One region of the Heyndrickxia sp. FSL K6-6286 genome, then DNA from elsewhere that is predicted to be linked to it. Evidence: a T-box and tRNA genes for the amino acid it is inferred to sense, from the RefSeq annotation. Region 1 holds a T-box; the other holds one or more tRNA genes.
What was found. The T-box of region 1 lies ahead of alaS (alanine--tRNA ligase). A T-box ahead of a tRNA ligase gene usually reads a tRNA of that ligase, here a tRNA-Ala.

Region 1 (4,743 bases):
CAATCGGTTTACTTTGAATGATCACTGGAATACTTGCCCATATCTTTTCATTTACAATTTCTTCAATTTTCACTAGTTCCCCAGGTGTAATTTGGCCAAAATGAGAAAAGTCAAAGCGAAGACGATTAGGTTCTACTAAAGAACCTGCTTGATTGACATGTGACCCGAGTACATCTTTTAAAGCTTGATGTAAAAGATGGGTTGCCGAATGGTTCTTTATTGTTTGATTTCTCTTTTGTCCGTTTACGGAAGCAAAAACTTCTTGATTCGTTTTTATTTCGCCTTCTTCTATGATTGCACGTTGTAAATGCTGTCCATTTGGTGCTTTTTGAACATCTTTTACTAGTACCTTTAACCCGTTTGCAGTAAGAGTTCCCTCATCAGCAATTTGTCCACCACTTTCTGCATAAAATGGCGTTTCATCAAGAATAAATTGAATTTCGTCGCCTGCTAAAGCATAATCAACGATTTCGCCATCTTTTAAAAGAACAGAAACTTTTGTCTGTATTGATAGTGTTTCATACCCGACAAACGTGCTATCAACCTTAATGTCACCAAGAACTCCACCCTGAACCTGCATTGAACCTACATCCTGTCTTGCATTTCTAGCACGCTCGCGTTGGTTTTCCATTTCTTTTTCAAAACCTTCGTGATCAACCTTTAATCCTTCTTCTTCAGCATATTCTTCTGTTAATTCTACAGGAAAACCATAGGTATCATATAATCGGAATACATTTTCACCAGAAATTATATCGGATCCTTCTTCCTTAGCTTTTTTTATTACTGAAGAAAGAATAGCCAGACCTTCATGTAATGTTTCATGGAAACGTTCTTCCTCATTCTTCACTACTTTTTGAATAAACTCTATATTTTCTTTTACCTGAGGATAAAAATCTACCATGATTTCCGCTACAACTGGAACTAACTTATACATAAATGGTTCATTAATTTGGATGGTTTTAGCATATCTTACTGCTCTACGTAAAAGTCTGCGTAAAACATATCCACGACCTTCATTCGACGGAAGGGCACCATCACTAACTGCAAAAGATACTGTACGAATATGATCAGCTATTACCTTAAAGGCAACATCTTTTTCGACATTTTCTCGATATTTCTCACCAGAAATTTTTTCTGTTGCTTGAATAATTGGCATAAATAAATCAGTATCAAAGTTTGTTGGGACTTCTTGAATGACAGAAGCCATACGCTCTAATCCCATACCTGTATCGATATTTTTCTTCGGTAGAGGGGTATAAGTGCCGTCTGGGTTATGGTTAAATTGTGAAAATACAAGGTTCCAGACCTCTAAATATCTTTCATTTTCCCCTCCCGGAAATAATTCTGGATCGTTTTTATCATCCCCAAATTCAGGTCCACGATCATAAAAAATTTCAGTATTAGGTCCACTTGGTCCTTCACCGATATCCCAAAAATTCTCTTCTAAGCGAATAATACGTTCTTCTGGAATTCCAATTTTTTTATTCCATAATTCGTGAGCTTCATCATCCTCAGGGTGGATGGTTACAGATAGTTTATCTGGATTAAAACCTATCCATTTTGGACTAGTTAAAAATTCCCATGCCCATTCAATAGCTTCCTCTTTAAAATAGTCACCAATCGAAAAGTTTCCAAGCATTTCAAAAAAAGTATGATGTCGGGCTGTTTTCCCAACATTTTCAATATCATTTGTTCGAATTGCTTTTTGAGCATTAGTAATTCTAGGATTTTCAGGAATTACACGGCCATCAAAGTATTTTTTCAGTGTAGCTACCCCACTATTAATCCAAAGCAAGGACGGATCATCATGAGGGACAAGGGAAGCACTTGGTTCAACCTTATGACCTTTTTCTTGGAAAAAATCTAAAAACATTTGGCGAATTTGTGCACCAGTTAATCTTTTCATACATATTACCTCCATTTAAAATTGAGAAATAAAAAAAGCCTCCATCCCTGGACAGGGACGAAAGACTTATTCGCGGTACCACCCTGATTAAAGACAAATCAATGCCTTTCTCTTGGGTGCCTATAACGCGGCAAAACGGCAGTTTTTTTCTGCACTCCAGATTAGCCTTCTGTTATCCTTCATCTTAGAATTTCTTTCAGCCAGGGAAATTCCTCTCTTTCTGTGCTTATTCATACACATTTAAGATGGACTATAACATACTTGATCCTTCAACATTTTCAGTTATATTTGGATTGTTTCCACTTATTTTTAACAACCAATCGGCACAAAAATAAATGATAAACATTTACATATTCGAATTATAAAAAATGAAAGCACCCTTTGTCAATCTTGTGAATGAATATTAGCAATAAAATAGTTCCTCACATGAATAATTGCTACCTTAAAAATTGCTAAAACAGGTACTGCCAGTATTAATCCAATGACTCCACCTATTTCTCCACCCATAGTTAATGCTAGTATAATGAATAACGGATGCATATGTAATGATTTTCCAACTATTAGCGGTGATAATATATTGCCTTCAATAAACTGAAGAACCGCAATAATAATTAATACATATACTAAATATTTTACAGAAATTGTTGCAGCTATAATGCCCGCAGGAACAGCTCCTATAATCGGTCCAAAATAAGGAATAATATCTGTAATTCCAACAATTATACCTAATAAGATTGGATATTTGATTCCCATTATCCAGAATGCAATGGTGGAAATTATTCCAACTAGTAAACAGACTAGAAGCTGACCTCGTATATAACCACCTATCGATTCATCAACATCTTTTAAAAATTTTGTACCAGCTTTACGCCATTTTTTCGGTGTGAAATACCATGTCGTTCTTTTTACACTATCAATATCTTTTAATAAATAGAAAGAAAGAAAAGGGATAATCGCTAAAACAAAAATAAAATTAATAAGCTTCATTAATGAATTGATCGCATTAGATAAAAAACCGCTTAGCCAAATTTCAAATTTGTCAATTCTTCCTTCTATTTGTTCTTTCATTCCATCCGGCCAGCGTGAAGTAGAATCATGTAAATTTTCTACCCAATTACGATAATGATTAGCAAATTCAGGAATATGGTCGGATAAATCCTTAATTTGCTCAATTAAAATCGGAATGCCTAAATAAATACTATAGCCTATTCCCCCAAAGAAAATCACATAAATTATAATGATTGCAATCCCTCTATGTAGACCTGTCCTATGTAATTTTTCAACAAGAGGATGTAGAAGATAAGTAAAAAAAGCAGCAATAAAAATTGGTAATAATGCAGATAAAAGAACCTTTCCAAGCGGCATCCATAATGGTTTGAGTAGTAAGAAGACGTATAAAATGATTAAAACTAATAAAATATATGCTAAGTAAAATAACAAATACCAGCGAGGTTTTCGCAATGTTTATCCCTCCCGATACTATTATTCGTGAAATGGAATATTTTATCCTCAAAACAAAAGGACTGCCTATAAAATAGACAGCCCTGGTTCATTTTATTTAAATGCTTTTCTTAAACGTTTCGTCATTTTTCTCATTTGTTTATTATCGAAATATCCTTGTCTTTGTGAGATTGCAGTTGCTGCTATCCCTGCTCCAAAACCTAGCAAGGAGACGACTGTTTTATTCAAAACAATGCACCCCTTCCAAATTTTAACTTAAACGACGAGATTCCTCATCAAATAAATCGTCTAACGAGCTTAAGGTACCATCTTCCTCTACTTGATGGGTATAGATCGTTTCTTGTGAAATGGAAAGCTCTATAAAGCAATTCCAGCAATAATATTGATTAATACCGATTTTACCAAGATCTTTACTTTGGCAATTTGGACATTTCATCATAGGATAAGCCACCTCGCAATTGTTTTACTGACACGATGATGGCATCCTTCCCTATCTTTGGAGGACCATTTACTTGAATTACTTTTTTCCCTTCCAACATATCTGTAAAGAAGCCATCAGTTAGTTCGTATCCGATAATTTTTCCCAATTCTTCGGAAAAATATACGTCCTCGAGCAATCCTAACTGATCCCCACTCGTGGAAAGAGCTAATTTTTTCATAATGGGATTCGAATGGTATAGAGTATACTCATTATCTCGATCCTTGTATTTTTCAATCTGTGTATCCTGATGAAGAACAATTCCATGTTGACCAAAGCTTTGAACATGACTTATCGCTATTCTACAATTTTTTCCAAAAAAACGATCCTTTTTACATAAAAGACACGTGACTTTTCCCTCTGCCGATATCCCTATATCGCATACCTCGCCAAACAATTCCCCATTGAAAAGATAAACAGGCATTCCTTTTAAAAGACTCAATGTTCTCAAAAAGCATCCCACCTTTTTCGAACATTTATATTGTCTGTTTTATTTTCAAAAACATAAGGTGTAACGTTTACCAATATTAATTAAACTTACTTTAGCTTATATTAACAAAGGTTCCTTCTCAAATAAAAATTGTTGCAATTTAGGTAAGTGTGTACGAATAAATAGCGGTTAAAACCTGCAGAACCCATTCATTTCACTAAGGACAAGAGTGACAAACTTTATAAGAATTGCTGTAGCCTTTATATTCCGCAAAACGGCATAAAAAAAGAGGGGCAGAATTGCCCCCCTTTGTTTGAATGATTATTCACCAAGATCCACATTGTGGTAAACTTGCTGAACATCTTCCAAATCTTCTAATGCATCAATCAGTTTTTCAAATTGCACTTGTCCATCCTCAGGAAGTGAAATTTCATTTTGAGCAAGCATAGTAAGCTCTGCTACTGTAAA
Region 2 (4,743 bases), 350 kb from region 1:
TAATAATTGGAGAGAGAAATCTCCTCCAGCCATATCTTGAATCACCTGATACTTCTTTTTCTAAGGTACTTCATCCATTCCTCCTTTCACATTTCTAAGAGCTTTTTTAGCATTTCGTTCTCTGCTTGAAGTAATTTTATTTTAGTTTCTGGATCTTCTGAAAGAGTTCTAGGTCTGCCCATACCGATTCCTTTAGACTTCCCCCGTTTCTCTTCAAGTCCCATCATTCCTTCATTATTAAAGTAGTTCACCCATCTTCTTACTTGATTTTTATCTATCCCTAACTCTTTAGCAATAAGGTTATAACCCATTCCTTCTTCTAGATGGAGGTCCACCACTTTTTTCTTGAAATCTATATCATAAGTTTTTCGCTTTTTCTCCATAAAAAAATCCCCTCCATAGTAGACATTAATGTGCTTTCTTTTTTCTGTCTACTATTAGGGAATCATATCAATTAAGAAGGGCTATTTATGTAGAATCGTGATGTTAATTTTTTTGTGAGAAACAATCAAATATTCCATATTCCTCAAGGGGTTTTTATTCACTCATAATCTATTCTAAATTATGTTTATGGATTGTGTAATTCACTTTCCTTTTCAATCTACTTCAACTTTGCTTCCAAATTTTTAATATCTTCAGTATTAGTCAATTAATGGTAAAATTTTCACATATTTGTTCACAACCGAAGTTACCTTACTTCAATATCTCATTCTTATAATGGATTATTTTAATATTAAAAGTTGAGACACCCTCGGGCGACCTCTTTGTACCGGCTGCCTCGGCGCTCGGTACTGCTATCGTGTTCAAGAAATAGTAGCAGCGGAAAGCATGTTTTTATCAAGTTCAATGGTAAATGCTGAACGTATGAAGCAAATATTGCGATAGAATCAGTTGCAGATAGACGAAATCGAAATAGTATCACTATATGTCCAAATAGTGTATTAAACGCATAAACATAAAGATCATTTGAAATTGAGAAAGGGCTGTAACTTCCCTTAAGTAATTACCGTCTAATAGGAAAGGAGCTGATATTTTGACAAGATGCATTATCCTTTTATTCGCAATTGGACTTGTATTAGTTGGGTGTAGTTCAGATATAACAAATAGTAATAACGAAAAAAATACGTCTGTAGTCTCGGGAGATAGCAGCACAGATAGTTCAATAAACACAGAAATTACACCTATCATAGAGCAAAATGTATTACACACCCGTGTATGTAGCAAAGAGAGAAGGGAAAGTAATTGTTCAGGATTCTGAAACCGCTTATGAGATGTGTGTTAAAGCGCTGATTGACTATTATAAAGCGATCTGGAACGGTTCAGACATTAAATTGGATACATTTATCGAAAACGATAACCTTAAACAGTATATGCAAATAAAAATTCAATCACAATATGATTTACATTCAGAATTTACTGATTCTAATGAGGTGCAAAATCTTGATATTGGCACTTGGGAAGTGGAGTATACTGATGATGTGGATGGAGGTTTTCTCTATTTAAAATTACCTGTACAAATTAATAAGACTACAGGTAGTTATGGTGAAGTCACTGAATTTCTCGTACGTAATGTAAACGGGAATTTAGTTATTGTCGATTGGTATACTGGTGCCAAAGATAGTTATGATTTCCTGGTGCGTGGAGAAAATCTAACGATTGACAACCCAAATATTTGGAATGAAAGTGAATGGGTAAAGAAGTCAGAAAGAAAACAAATTGAATTTTCAGGCTCAACTCGATAGCAGTTATTTAATTATTTTATTCATAATGGTTACAAGTTTTTTAGACTATCAAGCGCTTTATTTACGAATCATCTCTTTTCAAATTAAAACTAAAGGAAAATAAAGATGAAAATACGTTTAGTGAAAGGGTCAAACTACTATGTAATATCTCCACTAATCAATAAGTGGTGAGGAAGGCAAATGTCTGATAAGTTACCGAAATTATTCTTTGACCATTTTACAAATACAAGTTTCGTTGTTGAAAAGGGAGATAAAACAATAAATGATTTTTCCGTCAATATAGACTATGATGGATCAAATCAAGACAGAGTATTATTTATGAAAGAGTTAGTTTAATTAATAAGCTATTTATTCCATTAAAGGGCGCAATTGTTGAATAAAACATAGATTTTTTAATGACCATGATTCAAAATGCAGGACTTGGTTATGTACTTATCCAAGTTCCTCCAATAATACTAAATGTTCTAAAACAAGTATGAAATGCGTTTTAAAAATAGCAAAAATTTCATTTCGGCACCAATTTGTCAATAAATACAAAATTTTCATGTTTAGAAAAAATAAAAAACCCTTAGAACCTATGTGGCTCTAAGGTTTTTTTTATGGAGCATAGGGGGCTCGAACCCCTGACCTCGACGCTGCCAGCGTAGCGCTCTCCCAGCTGAGCTAATGCCCCTCGATATAATATCCGTAAAGTCAGACGCAAAGCACTCGCTCGCTGTCCGATTCCTCTTTCGGTAACGCTATTATACCGCATAGCACCGCAACGCTACAAGACTATTTTCGCAAAAAGTGACGTATTTTCATACACGTTATTTATTCAACTTCTGCCCGTCGCGACCCATTACCATGATTGTATACGGTTCGTCTAAAGTTAGTTTCGCGGTATTTTCGTCTATATATTTTTCGAGTGCGGACGCTAATTCGCCGCCCCTTTTACTCGAATATTGGTCCGATTTATTCATTAAGGCGTGAAGTTCTATCGATTTGTACTTGTGATCGACTTTTATTTTTTCGATCTTTTCGTAATCCGCCGCGTCTAGGTAATCTTTTAACCCGGTCGTAATTGCTTTTTCGTCAAAGTCGGCGCGTTGTTCCTCGGACATACCTTCGGCTGATACCGGACTTTCCTTTTGTCCGAGATTGAAAAATGACGCTAAACCTATAATTACTACGAGTGCGATTCCAATAAGTAATATTTTATCCTTTTTCACCAAAACCCCTCCCCGTTTTCTTCTATTGTATTACTACGAGTATGTATAAAGGAAGTTTCAAAACAAAAAAATTGCCCGGCATTACGCCGAGCCTATTAGTACCATACCGCCCTATCTAGTACGATATAAATCATATCTTCGTCTAAGCAAACGACGATAACACGGTCGCCTACCGCTAGTTCGTCCTCAAACGTCAATATACCTTCTTGAATATCGATAGATTCGTAGCCGTGAGTATGCGGTCCTTCGCCAGCAGGCGTTGTGGCACCGCCGACGCCAGCAGGCGTTGTGGCACCGCCGATGCTCGAACTTTTAAGCGACACTTTCCGCTCATGCTTCGTTAAAGATTGCGCAACTATTAAATCTTCCTTCTCTAGCACCAAACCGTCCGCGTCGAGTTTTAGACGTAGATTAGGAGGCGCTTCGACAACCGTTGCGAGTTCGATGTTTACCGGCTTTGAATAGCCTGTTTCGCGAATCATCTGACCAAACTTATCATATATACCACCTTCGCGTTTAAGCCATTTCTTTTTCACTTACGCACCCGCCTCCAATGCACTGTTTATTTTCATGTAAAGTGCCTCCGCGATTTTATCAATGTCAGCATCTTCTCTTACGATAATTTGGTCGGCTAGTTTTGCGATATTAATTCCACCGCCGCCATTACGGTATGACTTCGCTTCTTCCGGAGTTAAAACACGCTCGTTCTTATGAAGTGTCGCTTGATATCCGTTATAAGGAATGCGATCAAGTCCGCTGGCGTGAGATTTACCTTTTTTCTCTTTCTTTTTCTTTTTACCACCAGGTAGTTTATCTTCTATAAATTCCCCGACTTCCATTCCCCATTTAACCGGATAAGGCATCCACTTACTTTCTTTTATCTTAGTTTTATTCCAGTCTTGAAGCTGCTTACTAGCTTTTGAAACTAACGCACTACCAACAGCACTACCAATCACTTCGGCAGTTTCTACGATAATAGGCTGCGCAGCGATAAGGCCTGACGAAATAGTTTCAATTAAAGTTTTAGTCATTTCGTTAATTCTTTTTTGATTATCTTTCAACCAAGTCTTAAATTTGCCGAAAAGGTCGTCAATAACAAAGCCTACTTTTGCGGCTAGACTTGTTTTTTCCTTAAATTCCGGCGACGATGTTATACCGGTAAACCATTCATACACGTTTTGAATACCCGTGGTTAATCCACTTATAATACTCTGAATCATGCGACCGCCGATTTGTGCGAATTGTTTAAAGTCCCCGTCCTGCAATCGTTTAAGGATGTTTTCAAAGAAGTTACTTAATACTTTAAGCGAAGGTTCTCCCATTTTACGTAATACAAGTTCGACCTGCTCATTAACTTGATTCCATAATCCGAGTGTTGAATCCCCCATGTCATCAATTAACTTCTGTGTAATCCCCATTCTATTAAAGTATTTATCTAGTTCTACTATCTGCTTTTCTAATGGTAGATTTTTAATTCCTTTAAGTGTTGTTCGGTCAAGTTCGAATCGTTCTTGTAGCGACTTTGCATCGCCGGAGAATAACTCCTTCAAAGCAAATACGGCACCCTCGACGCCTTGTGCCGGGTCAATGGCGTTTAACCTTTCGACTAATGACCACATTTGTTTAAGTTGTTTATTATCTTTCGTTAACATAATAAACGACTTCGAGTTTCCGAAAATGTCTTGCGAGTTAAGTAGCGGCGAATCGATAGCCATTTTTTGCATCATATCTTTATACTCGTTAGACACTTTCTTGTTGTCGAACATGGCGTCAATCATAATACTTGATTG

Region 2: it has a tRNA-Ala gene. The T-box ahead of alaS (alanine--tRNA ligase) is inferred to sense a tRNA for this amino acid. The anticodon was not compared.

Annotation. Positions count from the first base shown of each region.
Region 1 covers NZ_CP152029.1:1,821,545-1,826,287, reverse strand. Annotated here, with positions in the region: gene alaS (alanine--tRNA ligase) at 1-1,906, opposite strand, end outside; T-box leader at 1,957-2,188, opposite strand; gene MHI39_RS09150 (AI-2E family transporter) at 2,291-3,367, opposite strand; gene MHI39_RS09145 (YrzQ family protein) at 3,461-3,595, opposite strand; gene MHI39_RS09140 (hypothetical protein) at 3,618-3,806, opposite strand; gene MHI39_RS09135 (PRC-barrel domain-containing protein) at 3,778-4,296, opposite strand; gene MHI39_RS09130 (YebC/PmpR family DNA-binding transcriptional regulator) at 4,597-4,743, opposite strand, start outside.
Region 2 covers NZ_CP152029.1:1,474,880-1,479,622, reverse strand. Annotated here, with positions in the region: gene MHI39_RS07340 (IS3 family transposase) at 1-33, opposite strand, end outside; gene MHI39_RS07335 (transposase) at 87-383, opposite strand; gene MHI39_RS07330 (hypothetical protein) at 1,197-1,742, shown strand; partial or broken gene MHI39_RS07325 (hypothetical protein) at 1,848-2,078, shown strand; tRNA gene MHI39_RS07320 (tRNA-Ala) at 2,343-2,415, opposite strand; gene MHI39_RS07315 (hypothetical protein) at 2,552-2,953, opposite strand; gene MHI39_RS07310 (DUF2577 family protein) at 3,049-3,489, opposite strand; gene MHI39_RS07305 (hypothetical protein) at 3,490-4,743, opposite strand, start outside.